Regions from separate parts of the Ruegeria sp. CG4 genome, predicted to be linked through region 2. Evidence: riboswitches for the same ligand, from Rfam matches in the RefSeq annotation. Region 2 holds a riboswitch; the other holds the start of a gene.
The links. Region 2 has a riboswitch for thiamine pyrophosphate ahead of thiB (thiamine ABC transporter substrate binding subunit). Riboswitches for the same ligand answer to the same signal wherever they lie in the genome.
Positions count from the first base shown of each region.

Region 1: it holds a riboswitch for thiamine pyrophosphate, as region 2 does, so the genes downstream of both, thiD (bifunctional hydroxymethylpyrimidine kinase/phosphomethylpyrimidine kinase) here and thiB (thiamine ABC transporter substrate binding subunit) in region 2, are expected to answer to the same signal.

Region 1 covers NZ_JBQFRB010000007.1:171,462-183,358, reverse strand. The annotation lists gene ACR0J2_RS17660 (ABC transporter permease) at 1-161, shown strand, start outside; gene ACR0J2_RS17655 (alpha-ketoglutarate-dependent dioxygenase AlkB family protein) at 158-760, opposite strand; gene dnaK (molecular chaperone DnaK) at 975-2,882, shown strand; gene dnaJ (molecular chaperone DnaJ) at 2,957-4,102, shown strand; TPP riboswitch at 4,364-4,470, shown strand; gene thiD (bifunctional hydroxymethylpyrimidine kinase/phosphomethylpyrimidine kinase) at 4,516-5,319, shown strand; gene ACR0J2_RS17635 (FAD-dependent oxidoreductase) at 5,316-6,293, shown strand; gene thiS (sulfur carrier protein ThiS) at 6,277-6,471, shown strand; gene ACR0J2_RS17625 (thiazole synthase) at 6,473-7,243, shown strand; gene ACR0J2_RS17620 (thiamine phosphate synthase) at 7,240-7,836, shown strand; gene ACR0J2_RS17615 (HesA/MoeB/ThiF family protein) at 7,833-8,798, shown strand; gene ACR0J2_RS17610 (ABC transporter substrate-binding protein) at 8,819-9,754, shown strand; gene tenA (thiaminase II) at 9,751-10,425, shown strand; gene ACR0J2_RS17600 (ABC transporter ATP-binding protein) at 10,422-11,150, shown strand; gene ACR0J2_RS17595 (ABC transporter permease) at 11,147-11,884, shown strand.
Region 2 covers NZ_JBQFRB010000006.1:224,415-236,311, forward strand. The annotation lists gene ACR0J2_RS16475 (transporter substrate-binding domain-containing protein) at 1-531, shown strand, start outside; gene ACR0J2_RS16480 (thiamine ABC transporter ATP-binding protein) at 543-1,235, opposite strand; gene ACR0J2_RS16485 (thiamine/thiamine pyrophosphate ABC transporter permease ThiP) at 1,222-2,769, opposite strand; gene thiB (thiamine ABC transporter substrate binding subunit) at 2,745-3,725, opposite strand; TPP riboswitch at 3,758-3,862, opposite strand; gene ACR0J2_RS16495 (LysR family transcriptional regulator) at 3,948-4,838, opposite strand; gene ACR0J2_RS16500 (trimethylamine methyltransferase family protein) at 4,954-6,492, shown strand; gene ACR0J2_RS16505 (GcvT family protein) at 6,554-8,965, shown strand; gene ACR0J2_RS16510 (FAD-dependent oxidoreductase) at 8,962-11,373, shown strand; gene ACR0J2_RS16515 (thiamine pyrophosphate-binding protein) at 11,377-11,897, shown strand, end outside.

The DNA of each region.
Region 1 (11,897 bases), on a different contig from region 2:
TCATCGACCAGGCCCGGGGCTTCATTTTCCGCAACTATTTTCCACGGAACACAAACTGGGAATATGCCTTATGGGTCGGCATAGCGCTGTTGATGATCGGGCTGTTGGGTGAGTTCTTTACACGCAAACACGTGTCTCAAAGCTGGGACGCACGCCGCTAACGGGCCACCCGCAGCGTCAGGTTGATCCGCCCGCCTTTTGGCAAGAGTTTGGAAGATCCGAAGCGGATGCGATCGATCCCGTGATAAGTCAGCCGTGCCGGCCCGCCCATGATGACAACGTCGCCCGAGTTCAGCCAGATCGACTCGGTCTTGCCGCCTCGGGTGGTGTTGCCGATCCGAAAAAGCGCATCATCCCCCAGCGAAACCGAAAGAACCGGCCAGGAAAAATCGGCCTCGTCCTTGTCCTGATGCAGACCCATCCGGGCGCCTTCCCCGTAATAATTGATCAGACAGCAATCGGGGTCGCGTTCGCGGCTGGCAAGGTCGTGCCACAGGTTCAGGATCGGTTCGGGAATGTCAGGCCAGGCCTTCCCTTGCGGGTGCAGTGTTTGATACCGGTAGCCATCCCGGTCCGTGACCCAGCCAACGGCCCCGGCCGAGGTCATGCGCACCGACATCGCCTTGCCTTGCGGCGTCACTGGCAGCACCAGTGGCGCTGCTTTCAGAATCGGGCGCAGCGTTTCGATCAGTTGCGTCTGGGCCGATGCATCCAGCCAGCCCTTTCTGATGTCAAATCCGCGCAAAATCAGCCGGGCCATCCCAGAATCCTCAATCCTTGCCAAAACCTTGCCGAAAAAGGCCACAAAATCCCGAAAACCTGCGTTTTACACCGCTTGCAGGCCTTTCGTCGCGCCCTTATATACGCCGGGACGCGCAATGGTGTAGGGCCATTACGCAATGCAGATCGGGGCAGGGATGCCATAACGGGTCCCGGCCTCGGGACATCGCCTTGAAGAGAAAGGGATTGAAAATATGGGTAAAGTAATCGGGATTGACCTTGGTACCACAAACTCGTGCGTGGCCATCATGGACGGCTCGCAGCCGAAAGTCATCGAAAACGCCGAAGGGGCGCGGACCACGCCCTCGATCGTCGCCTTCACCGAAGATGAGCGACTGGTCGGTCAGCCTGCAAAACGTCAGGCGGTCACCAACCCCGACAACACGATCTTTGGCGTCAAGCGTCTGATCGGTCGTCGTGTGGATGATGCCGAAGTCGAAAAAGACAAGAAAATGGTGCCGTACGCCATCGTTGATGGCGGCAATGGCGACGCGTGGGTCCAAGCCCGCGGCGAAAAGTACTCCCCAAGCCAGATCTCGGCCTTCACTCTGGGTAAGATGAAGGAAACCGCCGAGAGCTATCTGGGTGAGGAAGTCACGCAGGCGGTTATCACCGTTCCGGCATACTTCAACGACGCACAGCGTCAGGCCACCAAAGACGCCGGTAAAATCGCCGGTCTGGAAGTGCTGCGGATCATCAACGAACCGACAGCTGCCGCGCTGGCCTATGGTCTGGACAAGAAAGACACTCAAACCATCGCAGTCTATGACCTTGGCGGCGGTACTTTCGACGTGACCATCCTGGAAATCGACGACGGCCTGTTCGAGGTCAAATCGACCAACGGTGACACCTTCCTGGGTGGTGAAGACTTTGACATGCGCATCGTCAACTACCTGGCGGACGAGTTCAAAAAGGAACACGGCGTCGACCTGTCTGCCGACAAGATGGCGCTGCAGCGTCTGAAAGAAGCTGCTGAAAAAGCCAAGATCGAGCTGTCCTCGACCTCGCAGACCGAAATCAACCAGCCGTTCATCTCGATGGGTTCGAACGGCCAGCCGCTGCACATGGTCATGAAACTGACCCGCGCCAAGCTGGAATCGCTGGTTGGCGACCTGATTAAGAAGTCGATGAAGCCCTGCGCCGCCGCTCTGAAAGACGCCGGTCTGTCGGCTGCTGACGTGGACGAGGTTGTTCTGGTCGGTGGTATGACCCGGATGCCGAAAGTGATCGAAGAGGTCACCAAATTCTTCGGTAAAGAGCCGCACAAAGGTGTGAACCCGGACGAAGTTGTTGCCATGGGTGCCGCCATTCAGGCCGGTGTTCTGCAGGGCGACGTCAAAGACGTGGTTCTGCTGGACGTGACCCCGCTGTCGCTGGGCATCGAAACCCTGGGTGGCGTGTTCACCCGTCTGATCGACCGCAACACCACGATCCCGACCAAGAAGTCCCAGGTTTTCTCGACCGCCGAAGACAACCAGAACGCCGTAACCATCCGCGTGTTCCAGGGTGAGCGTGAGATGGCTTCGGACAACAAGATCCTGGGTCAGTTCAACCTCGAAGACATCCCGCCCGCACCGCGCGGCATGCCGCAGATCGAGGTGACCTTCGACATCGACGCCAACGGCATTGTCTCGGTTTCGGCCAAGGACAAAGGCACAGGCAAAGAGCAGAAGATCACCATCCAGGCCTCGGGCGGTCTGTCCGACGAGGACATCGAAAAGATGGTCAAGGACGCGGAAGAGAACGCGGAAGCCGACAAGGAACGCCGCGAGCTGGTCGACGCCAAGAACCAGGCGGAAAGCCTCATTCACTCGACCGAGAAGTCGATGGAAGAGCATTCCGACAAGGTCGACCCGACCACCATCGAAGCCATCGAGCTGGCGATTGCCGCGCTGAAAGACGAGCTGGAAACCGAAAATGCCGACAAGATCAAGTCGGGCATCCAGAACGTCACCGAAGCGGCCATGAAACTGGGCGAGGCCATCTACAAGGCGCAGTCCGAAGAGGCCGAGGATGAACCGGCAGCTGCGGACGCCGCTCCGGGTGATGACGATATTGTCGACGCCGAGTTCGAAGATCTGGACGACGACAAGCGTAACTAACGGGTAACCGGGCCAATTCGGGCCGGTCCGGATACCGGGCCGGCCCGTTTACGTTGAGGCAGAAGGAAACACTGATGTCAAAACGCGACTATTACGATGTACTCGGCGTGTCCAAGGGTGCATCGGCGGACGAGATCAAGAAAGGTTTTCGCAGGAAAGCCAAAGAGTTGCATCCCGACCGCAACAAGGACAACCCGGAAGCCGAGGCGCAGTTCAAGGAAGCGAACGAAGCCTATGACGTTCTGAAAGACGCAGAACGCAAGGCTGCCTATGACCGTTTTGGCCATGCCGCGTTTGAAAACGGCATGGGCGGCGGGGGCCGGCCCGGCGGCGGCTTTGGTCAGGGCGATTTCTCCAGCGCGTTCTCGGATGTGTTCGACGACCTGTTCGGCGATTTCATGGGTGGCCAGCGCGGTGGCGGTGGCCGTCGTGCCGCACGCGGTTCCGACCTGCGTTACAACCTGCGCGTCTCGCTGGAAGAGGCGTTTGCGGGCTTGCAAAAAACCATCAACGTGCCCGCTGCCGTGGCCTGTTCGGCCTGTGATGGATCGGGCGCTGAAAGCGGCGTTGAACCGACCACCTGTCCGACCTGTTCGGGTATGGGTAAGGTCCGCGCGCAACAGGGCTTTTTCACCGTTGAACGCACCTGTCCGACCTGCTCGGGATTGGGTCAGATCATCAAGAATCCCTGCAAATCCTGCGGCGGCGCGGGTCGGGTGGAAAAAGAACGGGCGCTGTCCGTCAATATTCCAGCCGGTGTCGAAACCGGAACCCGCATCCGTCTGGCGGGTGAGGGTGAGGCCGGAATGCGTGGTGGCCCCCCGGGAGATTTGTATATCTTTGTCGAAGTGTCCGATCACAAGCTGTTTGAGCGCGACAGCATAAACCTCTATTGCCGCGTGCCGGTCAGCATGGCCAAGGCCGCTCTGGGTGGTTCGATCGAAGTGCCCACCATCGATGGCGGTCGTGGCCGGGTGCAGATCCCGGCAGGCAGCCAGTCGGGCCGCCAGATGCGTTTGCGTGGCAAAGGAATGCCCGCCCTGCGTGGCGGTGGCGTGGGTGACATGTTCATCGAACTGGCTGTGGAAACACCGGTCAACCTGACCAGTCGCCAGAAAGAACTGCTGCGTGAGTTTGACGATCTGGGAGAGGACAACCACCCGGAATCAAAAAGCTTTTTCTCGTCGGTCAAGTCCTTCTGGGATGGGATGAAAAGCTAAGGGAACCGCTTTCCCGACCAAAGCCGCCCGGTTTCGGGCGGCTTATTTGTTGCAGGGGGCGCTGCCCCCGCCGCCCTGTGGGCGCCTCCCTCGGGATATTTGGGCCAGATGAACAAGGGATCTTTCCTTCATCTGGCCAAAAATATCCCGGAGCGCGAGGCAGAGCCTCGCAAATACCATTGGCCTTACCCAAGGGATCAGGGTGGCCATAAAACAGATCAAATTCAGTCTTGTGTTTTTCCGATGTGCCTGTGATTGTCCGGTCAACCGTTGGGGTGCCCTGATCGAAGGGCTGAGAGGCGTGAATTCGCTAACCCATCGAACCTGATCCGGGCAATACCGGCGTAGGGAACGGTCTCATATTGTCAGACGTTTTCCATGCGCGCGTTGCCCAATTTTGATGGAGCAACGATATGACGCCTATTGCGCTCACAATTGCAGGCTCGGACAGTGGCGGTGGTGCCGGAATTCAGGCTGACATCAAGGCAATGTCTGCCTTGGGGGTTTATGGTGCCAGCGTGATCACCGCCGTGACCGCGCAAAACACACGGGCCGTTACCGCCGTTCACGGGATCCCGCTGAATACTGTCACCGCACAGATCGATGCCGTTCTGTCTGATCTGAGCGTGGGCGCCGTCAAGATTGGCATGCTGGCGACGCCGGAGATCATCCGATGTGTTGCAGACAGCCTTGCAGCGTTTCGTGGTTCCATCGTTCTGGATCCTGTGATGATTGCCAAATCCGGCGATGCCTTGCTGACAGAAGACGCGGTTGAGACATTGCGGGCGGTGCTCGTGCCCATAGCCACGCTATTGACGCCGAACTTGCCCGAGGCCGGACGCCTTCTGGATTGCCCGGCTGCGGAGACGCCGGATCAGATGGTAGAACAGGGGCTTGCCTTGTGTGACATGGGCGCAGGTTCCGTTCTGATGAAGGGCGGGCATGGATCCGGCGACATTTGCCGTGATCTCTTGATCGACGCTTCGGGCTTGGTGGCAGAGTTCACGGCACCGCGCCGAAATACCAAAAACACGCATGGCACCGGTTGTACATTGTCCGCGTCAATTGCTGCCGGGCTGGCGCTGGGAAAAACGCTGATGACGGCCGTTGCAGATGCGCACAGCTATCTGCAAGGCGCGATAGCCCGGTCCGATGATCTGGACATTGGTCGCGGGCATGGGCCGGTTCATCATTTTCATCAGCTTTGGCCCGCATGACCGTCTGGTCGGTCATAGGTGCCGGAGTAGCCGGTCTGACTGTTGCCACCGAGCTGGTATCGCGCGGCGCTGACGTGCAGATATTCGACTCGGCAGGCCCGCCAGGCCCACATGGCTGTTCCTGGTGGGCGGGTGGCATGCTTGCCCCCTGGTGTGAATATGAAAATGCCGAGGAACCGGTTCTGCGGCTTGGACAAACAGCGATTGACTGGTGGGCCGCCAGAACGCGGGTGCATCGGTGCGGAACGCTGGTTGTTGCGCATTCGCGCGACCTGCCGGATCTGCGCCGCTTTGCACGCCGAACGGATGGGCATTCAGAAGTCGGAAGTGCGAATATCGCCCATTTAGAGCCTGATCTAGACAGTTTCAGTAACGGTCTCTTCTTCCGGGCAGAGGCCCATCTTGATCCCCGGCAAGCGTTGCGGGACCTCTGCAGCCACCTCAGGGACCGAGGTGTGCCCTTTCACCGTACACTGGCCCCTTCCCGGTTGGAGAATGCGATCGATTGCCGGGGGTTGCACGCGCGCGAGATCTTGCATGATCTGCGTGGCGTCAAAGGCGAGATGCTGGTGATCCGCTGCCCAGATGTCACTCTCTCTCGCCCTGTGCGACTGCTGCATCCGCGCATGCCGCTTTATGTCGTCCCGCGGGGTGACGGGGTCTACATGCTGGGCGCAACGATGATCGAATCCGAGGACAGCGGCCGGATTACTGCCCGCTCGATGTTGGAGCTTCTCAGTGCGGCTTATGCGCTGAACCCGGCTTTTGGTGAGGCTGAGATCCTGGAAATCGGTGTCGATCTTCGCCCCGCTTTTCCCGACAACCTGCCTCGCATCCGCCGGTTGGGTCGAACGATCTATGCCAATGGCCTGTATCGCCATGGCTACTTGCTTGCGCCCGCGTTGGCACAGGGCGTCGCCGATCTGGCGCTGGAAAACAAACATTCGGAGATGGTCGATGAAGATCGTGCTTAATGGCGAGGCGCGCGAAAGCCGCGCAGAAACCCTGTCAGATTTGCTGGCGGAATGTGGATTCTCGGGCTGCGTAGCTACAGCTGTGAATGAACAGTTCGTCCCTTCAAGCCTTCGACTGGCACTAAAACTCGAAGATGGTGACCGGGTCGAAGTTGTCGCCCCGATGCAGGGGGGCTGACGTGAAGACCTTTTACGGCACAGAACTGCCCAATCCGCTGATGCTGGGCACGGCGCAGTATCCCAGTCCGGCCATTCTGGAACAAGCGTTTCGCCTCAGCGGGGCGGGTGTTGCCACGGTATCCCTGCGCCGTGAAGGCGCGGGTGGGGCTGGGCAGAGCTTTTGGCGGATGATCCGCGACCTGGGTGTCATTGTCCTGCCCAACACCGCCGGATGCCACACGGTGAAAGAGGCTGTGACAACCGCCCAGATGGCGCGCGAGGCTTTTCAGACCAATTGGATCAAGCTGGAACTGATCGGTCATACCGACAGCCTGCAACCGGATGTGTTTCAACTGGTCGAAGCCGCCCGCATCCTGACGGAAGATGGATTTCAGGTCTTTCCCTACACAACGGACGATCTGATCGTCGGCGAACGCCTGTTGCAGGCGGGTTGCGAGGTTCTGATGCCGTGGGGCGCGCCCATCGGGTCCGGGCGCGGTCTGAACAACGAATATGCGCTGCGGGCGCTGCGGGCTGCGTTTCCCGATGTGCCGCTTGTCATTGATGCCGGCATCGGCAGACCAAGCCACGCCGCGCATGCGATGGAGCTGGGCTATGATGCTGTTCTTCTGAACACGGCGGTGGCCCGTGCCGGTGATCCGGTGGGGATGGCGCGTGCAATGGCATTGGCGATTCAGGCCGGCCAATTGGCCCATAAGGCCGACCCGATCGAGGCACGCGACATGGCCGAACCTTCAACGCCAGTGATCGGAAAGGCATTTCTGTCATGACGTTGGACCGGTTCTATCCGATCTTCGATCATTCAGACTGGCTGCACAGGATGCTGCCTCTGGGCGTCAAACTGGTGCAGTTGCGGATCAAGGACCAATCGGGTGATGCGGTGCGCGCCCAGATTATGATCTCGCTCGAACTGTGCCGCAGCCACGGCGTCCGACTGGTCGTGAACGACCATTGGCAGCAGGCAATAGAGGCGGGCTGCGACTGGGTCCACCTGGGGCAGGAGGATCTGGATGATGCCGATCTGCATGCCATCCGCCGGGCAGGCCTGAAACTTGGTGTTTCAACCCATGACGATGATGAGCTTGAGCGGGTTCTGTCGATGGACCCCGACTATGTGGCGCTCGGACCTGTCTATCCGACCATCCTGAAAAAGATGAAGTGGCGGCAGCAAGGTCTGCCCCGCGTGACCGAATGGAAGACGCGGGTGGGGCGTATCCCATTGGTCGGCATTGGCGGAATGTCGGTCGAGCGCGCGCCTGGCGTGTTCGAGGCCGGGGCCGATATTGTCGCGGCAGTGACCGACATCACGCTGAACCCTGACCCCGAAGCGCGGTTGCGCGAATGGATCGACATCACGCGATGAACCGTTACGGACGTCAGATGATCCTGCCCGAAGTGGGACCCGAAGGGCAGGCGGGCCTGTCCGCTGCACGAGTACTTGTCGTCGGGGCAGGAGGGTTGGCCGCGCCGGTTCTGCCGCTGTTGGCCGGGGCAGGGGTGGGTCACATCATGGTTGTTGATGGCGATGTCGTTGATCTGTCGAACCTGCACCGGCAAACGCTTTTCACGGAACGGGATGTCGGCCTGCCAAAGGCTGAAGTTGCGGCGCGGCGCTGTCGCGACCTCAACTCCAAGCTTGAAGTCACCAGACAAAGTCAGGCCCTGACATGCGAAAACGCGGCAGATCTGGTGTCGCGGTCGGATGTGGTCCTGGATTGTGCGGATAGTTATGCGGCCAGTTATGTCCTGTCGGACAGCTGTCTGGCACAGGGAAAGCCGCTGATCAGTGCCTCGGTGCTCGGGTTGTCAGGTTATGTGGGCGGTTTTTGCGGCGGCGCGCCGTCTTTACGTGCGCTGTTTCCAGACGCGCCCGACAGTGGTGCCAGCTGCGCCTCAGCAGGTGTTTTGGGTCCGGTTGTCGGTGTGATCGGCGCGACGCAGGCGCAAATGGCGCTGAGCGTGATCCTGGGCCTGCAACCATCGCCGCTGGGCCAAATGGTGAACTTTGATGCCCGCACCCTGCGCAGCAACAGTTTCCGTTTCGATGATGCGCCAGAACCCGCAAGTTGTTTCCGCTTCCTGTCTGCCAGCCAACTCACGGCCGAAGACCGGATCATCGAGCTTCGCGGCACGGATGAAGCGCTGGTCCCGATACACCCCGGCGCAGAACGACTAACGCCAGTCGAATTGTCCGGATTAGAGCCTAAACAAGCAAAAAGATTGGCCCTTTGCTGCGCCACTGGTCTACGGGCGTGGCGCGCAGCCGAACGGATTCAATCGGATTGGCCGGGCGAGATTGTCCTCGTCGCGGCCTCAACCTCGTGAACAGGAAGGAAACGCGAGATATGAAGAAACTGATCACAGCCTTATCGCTGCTGGCCGCTGCACCGGCCTGGGCTGACGACAAGATGACCATTTTGCTGGACTGGTTCATCAACCCCGATCACGGCCCCATTATCGTGGCGCAGGAAAACGGCTATTTCGCCGAACAGGGGCTTGAAGTTGAAATCATCCCGCCTGCTGACCCGTCCGCACCGCCGCGTCTGGTTGCTGCGGGGCAGGCCGATCTGGCTGTGTCCTACCAGCCGCAACTGCATCTGCAGATACACGAGGGTCTGCCCCTGAAACGTGTCGGCACGCTAGTCGCGACCCCGCTCAACTGCCTTCTGGTATTGGAAGATGGCCCGGTCAAAACCCCGGCGGACCTGAAAGGCAAGAAAATCGGCTTTTCTGTCGCTGGCGTGGAAGAGGCGGTTCTGGGCACCGTTCTGGGCAAGTATGACGTCGCACTGGCCGATGTCGAAATGATCAACGTCAACTTCTCGCTTTCACCGTCGCTGATGTCGGGGCAGGTAGATGCGGTGATCGGCGCCTACCGCAATTTCGAGCTGAACCAGATGGACATCGAAGACCATCCCGGCACCTGCTTCTATATCGAGGAAGAGGGCGTGCCGTCCTATGACGAACTGATCTATGTCGCGAACCCGGACACAATGGATACCGACAAGATCGCCCGTTTTCTGGCCGCGACGGAGAAGGCAACACAGTTCATCGTCAACAACCCCGAAAAAAGCTGGGAAATCTTCGCAGCAACCTCGCCCGAGCTGCAGGATGAGCTGAACGCCCGTGCCTGGGTCGACACGCTGCCGCGTTTTGCCCTGCGCCCGGCCGGGTTCGATGCCGGGCGGTACACCCGGTTCGAGGTTTTTCTGAAAGACAGCGGCATGATCGACAGCATCAACCCGGTCAGCGCCATCGCCATCGACGTGACTGCGCAATGAGCGGATATGGCACGGCCTTCGCGCTGATGCGCGATGCGGCGCAGGGGCCGTGGCGGGATTATACCCGCCACGCCTTTGTCGAAGAGTTGAAGGACGGAACGCTTCCGCGCGCAGCGTTTCTTCATTATCTGCGGCAGGACTATGTGTTTCTGATCCATTTTGCCCGTGCCTGGGCGCTTGCGGTGGTGAAATCGGAAACCCACGAAGAGATGCTGGCCGCCTCGCGCACAGTGAACGGTCTGATCAGCGAAGAGATGAAACTGCATATCGGTGTCTGCGAGGCTGCGGGCATTTCACAGCAGGACCTGTTTGCGACGCCCGAGCGTGCCGAGAACCTGGCCTATACGCGCTTTGTGCTCGAGGCAGGCTACAGCGGTGACTTGCTGGACCTGCTGGCAGCGCTTGCGCCTTGCGTCATGGGCTATGGCGAGATTGGCGCGCGTCTGGCAACCGAGGCCACGTCCGAAACCTATCGGGACTGGATCAACGCCTATGCCAGCGAAGACTATCAGGCTGCATGCAAGGCGGTTGGAGAGTTGCTTGATCAGGCTCTAACACGGAGGATTGGGCAAAATTTCGAGGCCTCCCCCCGCTGGGACCGCCTGAGCCGCACGTTCCGCACCGCGACCGAACTTGAAGTCAGTTTCTGGCAGATGGGCCTGACGCCATGATGTCTGCCCCCGCCCTGACCATCAGCGGACAGGCCACAATCGGCGGCGCGACCCTGTTCGCGCCGCTTTCGCTTACACTGGCGGCAGGGGAATGGACCTGTCTTCTGGGCGGTTCCGGCGTCGGAAAAACCACCATCCTGCGCCTGATTGCGGGATTGCAGACCGGGGCGGAGTTCTCGGGGCAAATCACGGCTGACGATGGCTTGCCGGTGCCAGAACGTGTCGCGTACATGGCGCAGGACGATCTGTTGCTGCCTTGGGCAAGTGTTGCCCGAAATACCACGCTGGGCGCACAGTTGAGGGGGGAAAAGGCCGATCTGAACCGGCGCGACCGTCTGGTCAAACGGATGCGCCTTTGGGATCACCTGACCAAGAAACCGTCGGAACTGTCAGGTGGTCAGCGCCAGCGCGTGGCTCTTGCCCGAACGCTGATGGAGGACCGCCCTTTCGTATTGCTGGACGAGCCGTTTTCGGCCCTCGATGCCCGAACCCGCGCCGATATGCAGGATCTCGCGGCCGAGGTGTTGCTGGGCCGCACCGTTTTGCTGGTCACCCACGATCCGGCCGAAGCCGCCCGGCTGGGGCAAACCATTATTGTCATGACCCGGCACGGGCTGACCAAATGCCAGCCGCCCCGGGCCCCCGTCCCCCGCAAAGTGGACGACCCGGACTCGTTGGCCACGCAAGGCGCATTGTTGCGCCTGCTGAGACAGGAGGCAGCATGAAACACCTGTCTCCGCTTGCGGCCGCGCTTTTTGGCCTTGTCGTCTGGCAGGGCATCGTCACCTTCACGGGCTGGCCGAAATTCATCTTGCCCGGCCCGGCCATTGTCGCCGAAACATGGTGGGACAACCGGTGGATCATCGCAAAGGACACCTGGGTGACGGCGGTCGAGGTACTGACCGGCTTCGTTTTTGGTGTAACCTTGGGCGTTGTCACAGCCGTCTCGCTGGCCAGTTCGCGCATGACCCGGATCCTGGTGCGACCCTTGCTGGTGTTCACGCAAGCCCTGCCGGTTTTTGCCCTGGCACCGCTTTTGACGCTTTGGCTGGGGTTTGATCTTTGGTCGAAAGTGGCAATGGCCATGCTGATCATCTATTTTCCGGTCACGTCATCCTTTTTTGACGGATTGATGCGCACTCCGGCCGGATATCTGGACCTTGCACGCACCATGCAGGCCAGCCCGCGCGCGGTTTTGTGGCATATCCGAATACCAGCCGCCCTGCCCTCGCTGGCTTCGGGGATGCGGCTGGCGGCTGTCTACGCACCCATCGGGGCCGTGATCGGAGAATGGGTCGGTGGTTCCTCCGGGGGTCTGGGGAACCTGATGCTGCTGGCCAACGGCCGGGCGAAGACGGACCTGATGTTCGCGGCCATGCTGACGCTGGGTGTATTTTCGATCCTGCTGCACATGGTGGTGCACCGCGCCACGGCCCGCATGGCGGGTGAGGTGCGTTAACGTTTCGGAAAGC
Region 2 (11,897 bases):
AGAATGCATCCGGATGTAGACAAGGTTGTTCTCAGCGACGATGAGAAAAAACGCCTGACCGATTGCCCGGATGCCGTAGCTGGGTTGACGTGGGATGTGGGTTCGCTTGCTAAATATGTCAGCGCCGATGCGGCCGATACAGATCCTGACGCTGCCTATGTTGTCCGCAGTTACCCAAACCATGAAAAACTGGCGCAAGCGCTGTGCGACGGGCAAATCTATTACTCGGTTGGCGATCTTGAGATCGTGACGCTGGCATTGAAGTCCTACATTGAAAGAAACCCGGATTGTCAGGCCCGTGCGGACGCTCAGGTCTATTCCGAAGAGCGCTATGGCATTTTCGTCCACTTGTCAGATCAGATGAACAGTTCGGACCAACTCGCCTTGGCGTTTCTTCAGCAGCTCACGATCGAGATTCACAAGGGTCACGATTCAATCCTTGTGCGAAGTTTTTCGGATAATTTTGACCGCAACAAGATTTCACGCTCCTTAGATCTGTTCCTGTGGAATCTGGTCGCCGGAGCCAACTGACGGCGGACGTGTCACCCAAGATAGTCTCGCAACGCAGGCGGCGGGTTATCAAAAAGTGTGGATGTCTCTGTGACCGGGTGCGCCAGCCCATCCGCCACCAGAACCGAATGACTTGCGATTCGTCTTGCATCCTGTGGATCATGGCTGACCATCATCATTGTCGTTCCGGCCTCGGTCGTCAGGGCAGAGACAAGATCCAGCATTTCCGCCTTGAGCGCCGGTCCCAGAGCGGCAAACGGCTCGTCCAGCAAAAGCAAAGGCCGCTGTTGTACCAGCACGCGGGCAAGGGCAACACGGCTTTGTTGACCGCCCGACAATTGTGCCGGTCGCCGGTCCGCCATATCGGGCAAGCCAACACGATCCAGCGCGGAATGCACCTGTGCCTGCTCATCGGCTGACAACCGGCCGTTCGGATGCAAACCCAGGGCGATGTTCTGGCCAGCGGTCAGATGAGGAAACAAGTTCCCATCCTGAAACAGCATCGCCAGCGGGCGCTGCCCCGGCGGTAATCCGGTAATATCGCTGCCGCGCCAGTAAATTTGCCCCGCGGCCAGATCGCGAAACCCAGCAACCGCCTCTAAAAGGGTCGACTTTCCCGCGCCAGAAGGACCGATGACCGCAACGCGTGATCCGGTTTCGATTTGCAGGCTCGCGCGCAATACGAAATCGCCATTTGAAATCGCACAGCCATCAAGCTTCAGCATGCCAGCGCCCTCCTCGATCCAAAAGCCAGAATGCCCCCATCGAAAGCGCCAGCAGCAACAGGGCGCCACCGGCCGCAGCCTCCATCTGATAGGCTCCCATCAGCCGGTAAATCTGAAGCGGAAGCGTGGCGATTTGTGCATCGGCAAATAGCGCGATGACCCCCAGATCCCCCATGGACAGTGCCGCCGCCAGACCCGCGGCAAATCCGATTTGCGGTCGCAAACGCGGCAGCAAAATGCGTGTCACAAAACTCCATCTGCTCATATCCAGTGACAGTGCCAGGCGACCGTATTGCGCAACAACCTCGCGCGTCGATGGAACAAGTATCCTCAGGGCAAAGGGCAACGCCATGACGGCATTCACCAGAGCCGTTACAGGCAGAGCCAGAACAGTAGGGTTGGCAAGTGGGCGGATCAGGATGAACAGCCCGGTGCCGACGACCAGAGGTGACGCTGCCAATCCAAGAACACCGCAGAGTTCGACGATCCCGTATCGCCCGGTTGCAACCGTCATCGCCATCGGCAAGGCCAGAAGCAGCAGAACGACGGTGCTGGCTGCCGCGACCAAAACGGATATCAAGGCCGCCCGGTACACCAGCACCGGCATCTCGAACACTCCCGAAAGTCCGGAGATCACGACCGAGGTCAACGGCAGCAGGAGAAAGACCGCCGCTGCGCTGATCCAGAAGGCATCAAACGCCCGCGTCCCTTCATCCCAGCGTCGAATGGAACGATCCAGCCCGGCACCAAACCCGTCACCCCTGGAGAACCTGAGCGCTGCCAGGGCCGCAGTCGCGGTCAGAACCAGTTGCACCCCGGACAGAAGCGCGGCGCGACCCAAGTTGAAATCATAGGTAAAGGCCTGGTAAATCGCGAGTTCTATCGTGGTCGCGCGTGGTCCACCACCCAAAGTCAGGGCAACGGCAAAACTGGTCAGGCAAATGGCGAAAACAACGGCCAGAACACCGGGCAGGATACGCGCCAGCATAGGCATTTCGATCAGCCGGAACATGGCCCATCCGTTGCAACCCAACTGGGCGGCCAATCGAAACCTTTCGGACGGGATCTCCTGCCACCCCTGCAAGATCAGACGCGTGGCCAAGGGGAGATTGAAAAAGACATGCGCCAGAACCACGCCATGCAGCCCGTAGATGCGGATCGGCGGTAGCCCAAAAACCGCTAGAACGTCTGAAATCCAGCCCGCTCGGCCGAAAACCTGCAGCAAGCCGATGATGGCGACGATGACCGGCAGAATGAACGGCGCCCCCAGCAGCGCGATCAGAACCGCCCGCCCGCGAAAACGCCGCCGGGCCAGCGCGCGGGCGACAGGAACGGCAAGCCCTGCACTGAAAATGGCGGACAACACCGCCTGAACCAGCGTGAACCGAAGGGCTGACCAATCGGCCGGTCCGAACCCACTTGCGGAATCGGCGCGCAGGGCAACTGCGGCCAGCGTGCCAAGAATAAGCACGGCAACCAGTGTCGCCGCGCCAATACCCGGCGTCGGATTTACTGGCTGAGCGCGCCCAGCCATTCCGCCAACGCCTCGTCCCGCACGGCTGCCGCCTGATCAGAATCCAGCAGCAAAGATTTTTCCGGTACGGTCAGTGTATCAAACCCTTCGGGCAGGCCCGCCGCAGGCGTTACCGCCGGATACATCCAGTTTGTTGTCGGGATGATCTGCTGGAAGGCATCCGAAACCATGAACTGCAAAAACTGGTCCGCCAGTTCAGGCTGATCGGTTCCGGCCAGTTTTCCGGCTACTTCGACCTGCATATAGTGACCTTCGTCAAATGCGGCCGCCGCCTTGCTTGCATCTTCTTCAGCGATCAGGTGATAGGCAGGTGATGTGGTGTAACTGAGAACCATGTCAGCCTCACCCTCAAGAAACAGTCCATACGCCTCGGACCAGCCCTTGGTGACGGTCACGATATTATCGGCCAGTCCTGCCCAGATTTCGGGCGCTTCGTCGCCATAGGCGGCTTTGACCCACAGCAACAGGCCTAGCCCTGGCGTGGATGAACGCGGATCCTGAATGATGATTTTGGTATCACCGTCGGCCAGCTCACGGAAATTGGCCGGTGCTGCTGCGTCGGCATTATGGACAAACGCGAAATACCCCCAGTCGTAAGGCGCAAATACGTCATCGTTCCATTCTACGGGCAAAGTGTAGTCGGCGCTGACCGAACTGGGCGCAAACAGGCCGGTTTCCTTTGCTGCCGCAATCAGGTTGGTGTCCAGACCCAAGACGACGTCTGCATCCGAGTTTTCACCTTCCAGACGGATGCGCGACAGTAGGGCGGCACCGTCTTCCACACCAACAAGGTTCAGTTCGCAGTCGCAGACCGCTTCGAATGCTTCTTTGACCTGCGGACCCGGACCCCAATCCGAGACGAAGCTGTCATAAGTATAAACGGTCAACTGAGGTTTGTCGGCGGCGATAGCCGAAGTCGCGCTCAGAATTCCCGCAGCAATCAGCAGATGTTTCATGTCATCCTCCATTGCGGCGAGAGGGCAAGGATGGATGAAACCGTCACCTTTCCCTCCGCCGGTTCTAGCCGGTTCAGGTTCAACGGGTTCGCAATGGGCGTCTCAGCGCGGCATTCCGCGCACCCCGAGGTGAGGCCGTGATTAGGGTGATGTCGAAACAATTTCAACCAAATTCGCCCTTCACGCTTCACTGGCATGAAGGATGCTTCTCAACTGGCGGGATCAGGGCAGATCAGCCTGCGAGCCCAGGCTTTGAACCTGCAGCCATTCAATCGCGGCCCGGGTCTCGCGTCGCGATCGGCCAAGTCCTGTGCTCTCGACGAAATAACCATGAGTAGGTGTTATTTTTTCATCAAACAGACGCACGACGCGGCCTTCGGCCAGATCCTGATCGATCAAGGGCAGCCAGCCGACAATCGCGCCCTGCCCTTCTGAGGCACCCCGCAGCAGAACATTGGCATCTTCAAAGATCGGACCACGCAAAGGGCCATCAACCGAGACATTCATCGCCCAGAACCAGTCGAGCCAACCCCAGTGGTTCCTTTGATGCAACAGCGGACAGTGCAACAGGTCTTGGGGCTCATTCACCGGGCCGTGCTTCAGGACAAATGCCTCCGACGCTATGGCAACGGGGGCAAGCTCGATCAGCTTGATCGAATTTTCGGGCATCTCGGCCATTCGTTCCCAGCGGATCACGATGTCGATGTTTGCCCGGTCCAGCATGCCGGGTTGGTAACTCGGAACCACCTCCAGCTCGATCTCGGGGTGGTCGTCCCAAAAATCACCGATCCGGGGCATCAGCCAGCGGGCGGTGAAAATCGGCCCCGCAGCAAGTCGGACCACCTTGCGGGAGCCGCGGCGAACCGAACGCACCGCGTCATCCAGAATTTCAAATGCCTGAGCCGTTGCTGCCGCCAGACGCCTGCCATCTTCGGTCAACGCGACCTCGCGCCCGGCCCGTTCAAACAGCTTGACGCCCAGCTGCTCTTCCAGCCCTCGAATGTGATGGCTGATCGCCGTGGGTGTGACTGACAGTTTCTCGGCCGCAATTCGAAAACTGCCCTGGCGGGCGGCTGCATCGAAGGCGCGAAGGGCGGGAAGAGAGGCGGTCACGAATTTCCCTAATGTAAGTTTTACTCATCAATTGCTGAGAAAACGGCTTTTGTAAACAAGCCCTATGGCTGTGTAGGCTGACTTTGAATGAAGCTGAGCTCATGATATTAGGCCCATGTCTACGCGCCGGCGCGGTCGCAAGGACCGTCTGACACAAGATAACAGCGACGAGGCCAGCCCTGCGGTATGGCCGGGTGTGGTTGGCGGGTGCCTGAAACCGCTGTCCCCGAATGAAGTCGCTCAGACCGAGGAAGCCGCATTGCTGCTGCTTGAGACCCTCGGACTAAGTCAGCCGACCCCATCCATGGTCGACAAGGTGACGGCAGCGGGCGGGACGCTGGGCGATGACGGACGATTGTTGTTTCCGCGCGCCCTTGTGCGCAAGTCGATCAAGCAGGCAAGGCGGAATTTCGTCCTTTGCGGGCAATTTCCTGAAAACGATCTGCGGATCGAAGGCACGCGGGTCCATATGTCAACCGGCGGCGCCGCGCCGGGTGTCTTCGACATCGATACGGGCCACTACCGCCCTTCAACCCTGGCCGACCTGTATGATGCCGCCCGACTGGTCGACAGGATGGAGAACATCCATCATTTCAGCCGTCCGGTCGTTGCGCGCGACGTTGACCCTGCTGCGGCAATGGACCTCAACACTGCCTATGCCTGCCTGATGGGCACGTCCAAGCATGTTTCCGTCTCGATTACCGAACCCGAAAACGTCCCGGCCATTGCCCGCCTTTGTTACAGGATCGCAGGTGACGAAGCCGCCTTTCGCGCGCGACCGTTCCTGACTGTCATGGTCTGTCATGTTGTGCCGCCCATGCGCTTCGCAGAAGAGGCTTGTGAAGTGCTCGAGGCCGCTATTCTTGCGGGTTTTCCGGTACAATTGATCAGCGCGGGACAGGCCGGGGCCACAAGCCCGGCGACTTTGGCCGGGTCACTTGTACAGGCCGTGGCTGAAACGCTCGCCGGATTGGTTTTTGCCCGCCTGGTCGATCCGCAGGTTCGCGCGGTTTTTGCACCCAAACCTTTGGTCGCCGACCTGCGCACCGGGTCGATGTCTGGTGGCGGAGGGGAACAGGCGATCCTGATGGCCGGTGCGGCGCAGATGGGGCGGCATTTCAACTTGCCGACTTCGTCCATAGCCGGGATTACCGACGCCAAGACACTGGATTCCCAATACGGGGCTGAGAAATGCCTGGCAGTCGCCATGGCGGCACATGCGGGATCGAACATTGTCACGCAGGCCGCTGGCAGTCATGCCAGTCTTCTGGGCGTTTCATTGGAAGGCTATGTCAGCGACAACGACCTTTTGGGCAATGTGCTTCGAACAATCCGTGGGATCGAAGTTACGACCGACAACATTGCAGCGCAGGTGATCGCCGATGTGTGTCGGGGTCCGGGTCACTACCTGGGTGAGGTTCATACCTACGACCGAATGAAATCGGACTATTTCTATCCTCATGTTGGCGACAGGCGCACACCGGTTGACTGGCAGGAAGACGGCGCGCGTCCAGTCGGTGAAGTTGCGAAAGCCAAGGCGCGTGAGTTGCTTGCAAATCACTTCCCCTCACATGTTCCGGATGCGGTCGATCGCGATGTGCGACAGCAATTCGACATTCGACTGAGCCGCCGCCGGATCGGGAGAGAGCCATGACCGATCGCACTGACGGCGCTTTCAGCGCGCTCGAAACAAGAACAATCCATGGGGCTACTGCATGACTCTGCCCCACCATGCCCGCACCATCGTGATAGGCGGCGGCGTGATCGGGTGCTCGGTCGCCTACCATCTGGCCCGTGAGGGTCGCAAAGACATAATCGTGCTCGAACGTTCCAAACTGACCTCGGGCACCACATGGCATGCGGCGGGTCTGGTGCGTCGCTTGCGCCCGTCGGCCACTCTGACAAAGCTGATCAACTATTCGATTGACCTATATGGGGCGCTCGAACGTGAAACCGGGCAAGCGACGGGCTGGGTTCAAACCGGGTCGCTGACGCTGGCCACAAATGATGATCGCCTGATCAACATCAAACGTCAGGTTTCACTGGGCCGTGCGTTCGGGCTTGAGGCCGAAGTGGTCGATACGGCCCGCGCGCAGGACCTATGGCCTCTGATCAAAGTGGACGACGTCCTGGGGGCAGTCTGGTCACCCGCCGACGGCAGGGTCAATCCAACCGATGTAGCGCTGGCGTTGTCGAAAGGGGCCCGGGCGCGTGGTGTGCAAATATTCGAGGACACCAAGGTAACGGGTCTGCAAAAAAAAGCCGGTCGGATTGCAGCCGTCGAAGTCGGTGACCACCTGATCGAAGCTGAGGAGGTGGTGATCGCATGTGGACTGTGGTCCCGCGAAGTGGCGGCCATGGCCGGCGCGCATATGCCCCTTTACGCCTGCGAGCACTTCTACATGCTGACCAAGCCGCTGCCCGAAGTGCAGGCGCTTGGGCCGGGCGCACATCTGCCGACGCTCAACGATCAGGATGCGTTCCTGTACGCCCGCGACGATGTCGAAGGGCTTCTGGTGGGTTCATTCGAACCCCATGCCAAGGGCCTGCCACTGGATCGCCTGCCTGCTGATTTCAGCTTCGACCTGCTGGACGAAGACTGGGATCATTTCATGCCAATGATGGAAAACGCGCTGCGACGCATTCCCGCGCTAGAACGTGCCGAAGTGCGGATGCTGCTGAACGGTCCTGAGAGTTTCACCCTCGACGGCCAGTTCATGTTGGGCGAAAGCCCGGATGTTCCTGGACTGTTTCTGATCGGTGGGATGAACTCCACCGGTATCGCGCTGGCCGGGGGCGCGGGCATGGCAATGGCCGAATGGATCATTGCCGGCGAGCCGACGATGGAACTGAACGAAGCCGATATCCGGCGGTTTAGCCCCGAGATGAACGTACTGGGCGCGCTGGAGGCACGAATTCCCGAAGTTCTGGGACGCCACTACGACAATCCCTACCCCGGGCGCTCGATGGAGACTGCGCGGGGGCAGCGTCGCTCGCCTGTTCACGAGGGGCTGGTGGCCGCAGGGGCACGATTTGAATCCCGCGGCGGATGGGAACGTGCAGTGCATTTCGGCGGTGAAGCCGCCCACTTGCCGCTGACCTTCGGAGTGCCCGCATGGCGCGAGCAGGTCGGCCGCGAAGTGGCCGCCTGCCGCGAGGGTGCCGCCATTCTGGACCAGAGTGCGTTCGGCAAGATCATGATCCAAGGCCCCGATGCCTGCGCCTTTCTGAACCGGCTGTGTGCGGCGCAGATAGATGTTGCCGAGGGTCGGATTGTGTACTCGCAAATCCTGAACAAACGTGGCGGAATCGAGAGCGACGTGACGGTTCAGCGGCACGGCCCGCAAACCTTCCTGATGATCACGGGTGCAAGTGAAGTTGTGCGTAACCTGAAAAGGATGCGTGAAACGCGGGGCGTATTTCGTGTTGAGTTTACTGATGTAACAAGCGGATATGCCATCCTGGGTCTCGCCGGACAAAGGGCCTGCGATGTTCTTCAAGCGACCACAAACACTCCCCTGCCCGATCTCAAGAGATTTCAATTCAGGCCCGCTGAAATCGGCCTCGCCCGTGGCTGGGTCGGGCGCCTGAGCTTTACCGGCGAAGAAGGGTTCGAACTCTATATCCCAGCAGAAATGGCGATGGCCGCGCATGAGGCGCTGGTGAGGGCTGGGGCGACCCATGCTGGTCTCTTTGCTAGTGGTTCTTTGCGGATTGAAAGCGGCTTTCGGGCCTTTGGCCACGAACTGACCCCCGGCACCACACCCGCCGAAGCCGGGCTTGCGGCCTTTTGCGCATTTGGCTCTGGTTTTGTGGGTAAAGATGCGCTGCTCGAGCTGGAAACAAAAAAACGGATTGTTTCGCTGCTGTTTGATGATCCGGCCGCGATACCGATCCACGATGAGCCGATCTATCTGAACGGGCGCGCCATCGGGCAGATAACGTCTTCGGCCTGGAGTTATCGGTTCAACCGATCTGTGGCCTTGGCAGTTGTGCACGATATCCAGCGGTCTTTCGAAGAAAAATCCTGGACTGCGGATGGCACGCTGCCTGTTGAAGTTGAAATCGCCTGTGTGCGGTTTTCGGCGCAGGCCACTTTGAAACCCGCGAAGGAAGCATTTTCGTGACGGACGTGACGCGCACCACCCGTGTCGCCATCATTGGCGGCGGTATCATGGGGGTCGCTGCGCAGTTTCAGCTGACCGAAAACGGCTGGACAGATACGATTCTGTTCGAGAAAGCGGAATTGACAAGTGGCTCGACCTGGCACGCCGCGGGGCAGATCGCCCACGCCGTGAGCAGCCGTATCGCGGGATGGATCAACAAGACCTCGATCGCCACATACAAGCAGGTTGAAAAAGAGACGGGCCAAAGCATCGGTTGGCATGAAGTCGGCGGTTTTCGCATTGCCACCACCGATGATGAGGTTGACTGGATGAAATCCATCATGGGTGTGGGCAAGATGCTCGATCTGCCGATGGAACTGGTCGGGCCGGATGAGGTTGCAAAAGGCAATCCGTTTTACAAGGTCGACAACGTCAAGGCGGCAGTCCGGACGTTCGAAGACGGACATATCGACCCGTCCGGCGTGACCCAGGCGTTGGCGGCGGCATCCCGCACGCGTGGGGCCAAAATTGACCGCCGCAATCAGGTTCTGGGCGCAAGCCGACGAGGGGACATGTGGCTGCTGCGCACGGAAAGTGGTGAAGTACTGGCCGAACACGTGGTGATCGCCGCAGGCAGCTATGCCAATCAGGTTGGAGAGTGGTTTGGTTTGAAAATCCCCTCGGTCTCGTGCCTGCATCACTATCTGGTCACTGATGCCGTTCCTGAATTCGAAAACCGCCCGGAACTGCCGGTTATGCGCGACAACGCCTTTGGCGGGTACATCCGACAGGAACAGAAGTCCGGCCTGATCGGAATATACGAAGGCCATGTTTGCCCGACCGTCTGGACAATGCCGCAGGGTGCGCCCTGGAAGGCCGAAAATGAACTGTTCGAGGCCGATTACGACTCGATTGGCGACTTCCTGATGATCGCCTTTGAAAAAATGCCTGTCCTTGCTGATCTGGGCATCAAGCGAGTGGTTCGGGGTGCAATCACACACACACCCGACGGGGGGATGCTGGTTGGGCCCTCGGGTGCGCCGAATGTCTGGCTGTCCTGTGGGTCGTCTATCGGCCTCGCGTGGGGCGGCGGTGCGGGCAGGGTGCTGGCCGACTGGATGGTTCACGGCGAAACGCAGATCAACACAAGGTCGATGGACCCGCGCCGCTACGGCGATTTTGCCAGTGACACCTTTATCGTCGAACGCACCAAAGATGAATTCATGCGCCGCCATGACACGCCCTGTCCAGGCAAGCAGTTCACGTCCCTTCGCCCGATCAAGCGACATCCGCTGTATGATCGGTTGGCCGCCAAGGGCGCGGTTTTCGGCGAGATCGCAGGGTGGGAACGCCCACGGTATTTTGGTATGCCGGGTGAAGTCGAGCAGATAGGCTGGGGGCACCAGCCATGGCACACCAACGCGATGGCCGAGGCGCAAGCAACCCGTGCGTCTGCTGGCGTAATTGATCTATGCGCATTTGCTCAGTTCGAAATTACCGGCCCGGATGCCTGCAATCTGCTGGGCAGGTTGTCTGCAAACACAATCCCCTCCCGCGACGGAGGCATAAGCCTGAACCACCTGTTAACGCCCAATGGACGGTTCGAAACCGAGATGACGATCTGGCGCATTGCCCGGGATCGGTATTTCACAGGCTCCGCAATAGCCCGCGCCAAACCGGACTTTGATTGGATCCGATCGCACATTCGGCCAGGCGAGGACGTGCGGATGATCAACCGAACTTCGAACTGGGGGATGCTGGCCCTGTCCGGTCCGAACTCGCGCAAAATCCTGCTTGAACTTACCGACGCGGATCTGTCGAATGCCGCCTTCCCCTGGTTGTCAGGACAGGAAATCACCGTGGCGGATGTGCCAGTCTATGCCTTGCGAGTATCTTTTGTTGGAGAGTTGGGTTGGGAGATTCACGCGCCACTCCACCGGATCGCGGAGATCTATGATGCGCTCCACGCGGCAGGTGCCGGGCACGGCCTGATTGATCTTGGCAGTTACGCCTTCAACGGCATGCGAATGGAGAAGGCCTATCGCGCGTCGGGCGAACTGACCACCGATGTCGGTCCGCTGGATGTCGGTTTGGACCGTTTCGTTCGTGCAGTGGGGCGCGATTTCATTGGGCGGAATGCCTTGTTGGCCCACGTACCGGAATGGGAACTGCTTTATTGCAAACTGCACTCAGATCGTATCGACATTCATGGCGGAGAACCCGTTCTGCATAACAGCGTTGTTGTCGGCCTGACAACGTCGGGTGGATATGGTTACACGATCGGAAAATCTCTGGGCTGGCTGTTCGTGCGCAGGGGTACGGCGCGAACTGGGCTTTCGGTGCAAATTCTGAACCAGGACATACCTGTTACAGTCCATGACGAAGCCCTTTTCGACCCAAAGAACCTGCGCCCCCGATCCGAGGAGTAAATGATGACCACGATCAATGGCGGCGAGGCCGTCTATCGCGTTTTGAAGGCCAACCGGATCGACACGGTATTCGGATTACTCGGCGGCTCGATGCTGGAACTTTACGACGCAATGTATCGCGGCGGCGATATCGCCTATGTCGGCGCCCGGGATGAACGCGCGGCCGGGCACATGGCTGATGCCTGGGCACGCATGACGGGCAAACCCGGGGTCGTCCTTGGCGCGCAGGCTGGTCCCGGCGTGGTCAATATTGTAACGGCGGTGGCCGAAGCTCATCTGGCCTATTCACCGCTTGTCGTCATAGCGGGGGCGATCAGCCGGTCCGATCAGGCCAAGGATACGTTTCAGGAAATCGACCAGGTCGCGTTGTTTGCTCCGATCTGCAAGCGTTCGGTGATGGTGACCGATCCTAGCCGACTGGCGCCAATGCTCGAAGATGCGATCCGCTTTGCAAGTTCGGGTCGACGCGGGCCGGTGGTCTTGCATGTCCCACGCGATCTTTTCGCGGCCCAGGTTCCGCCCAT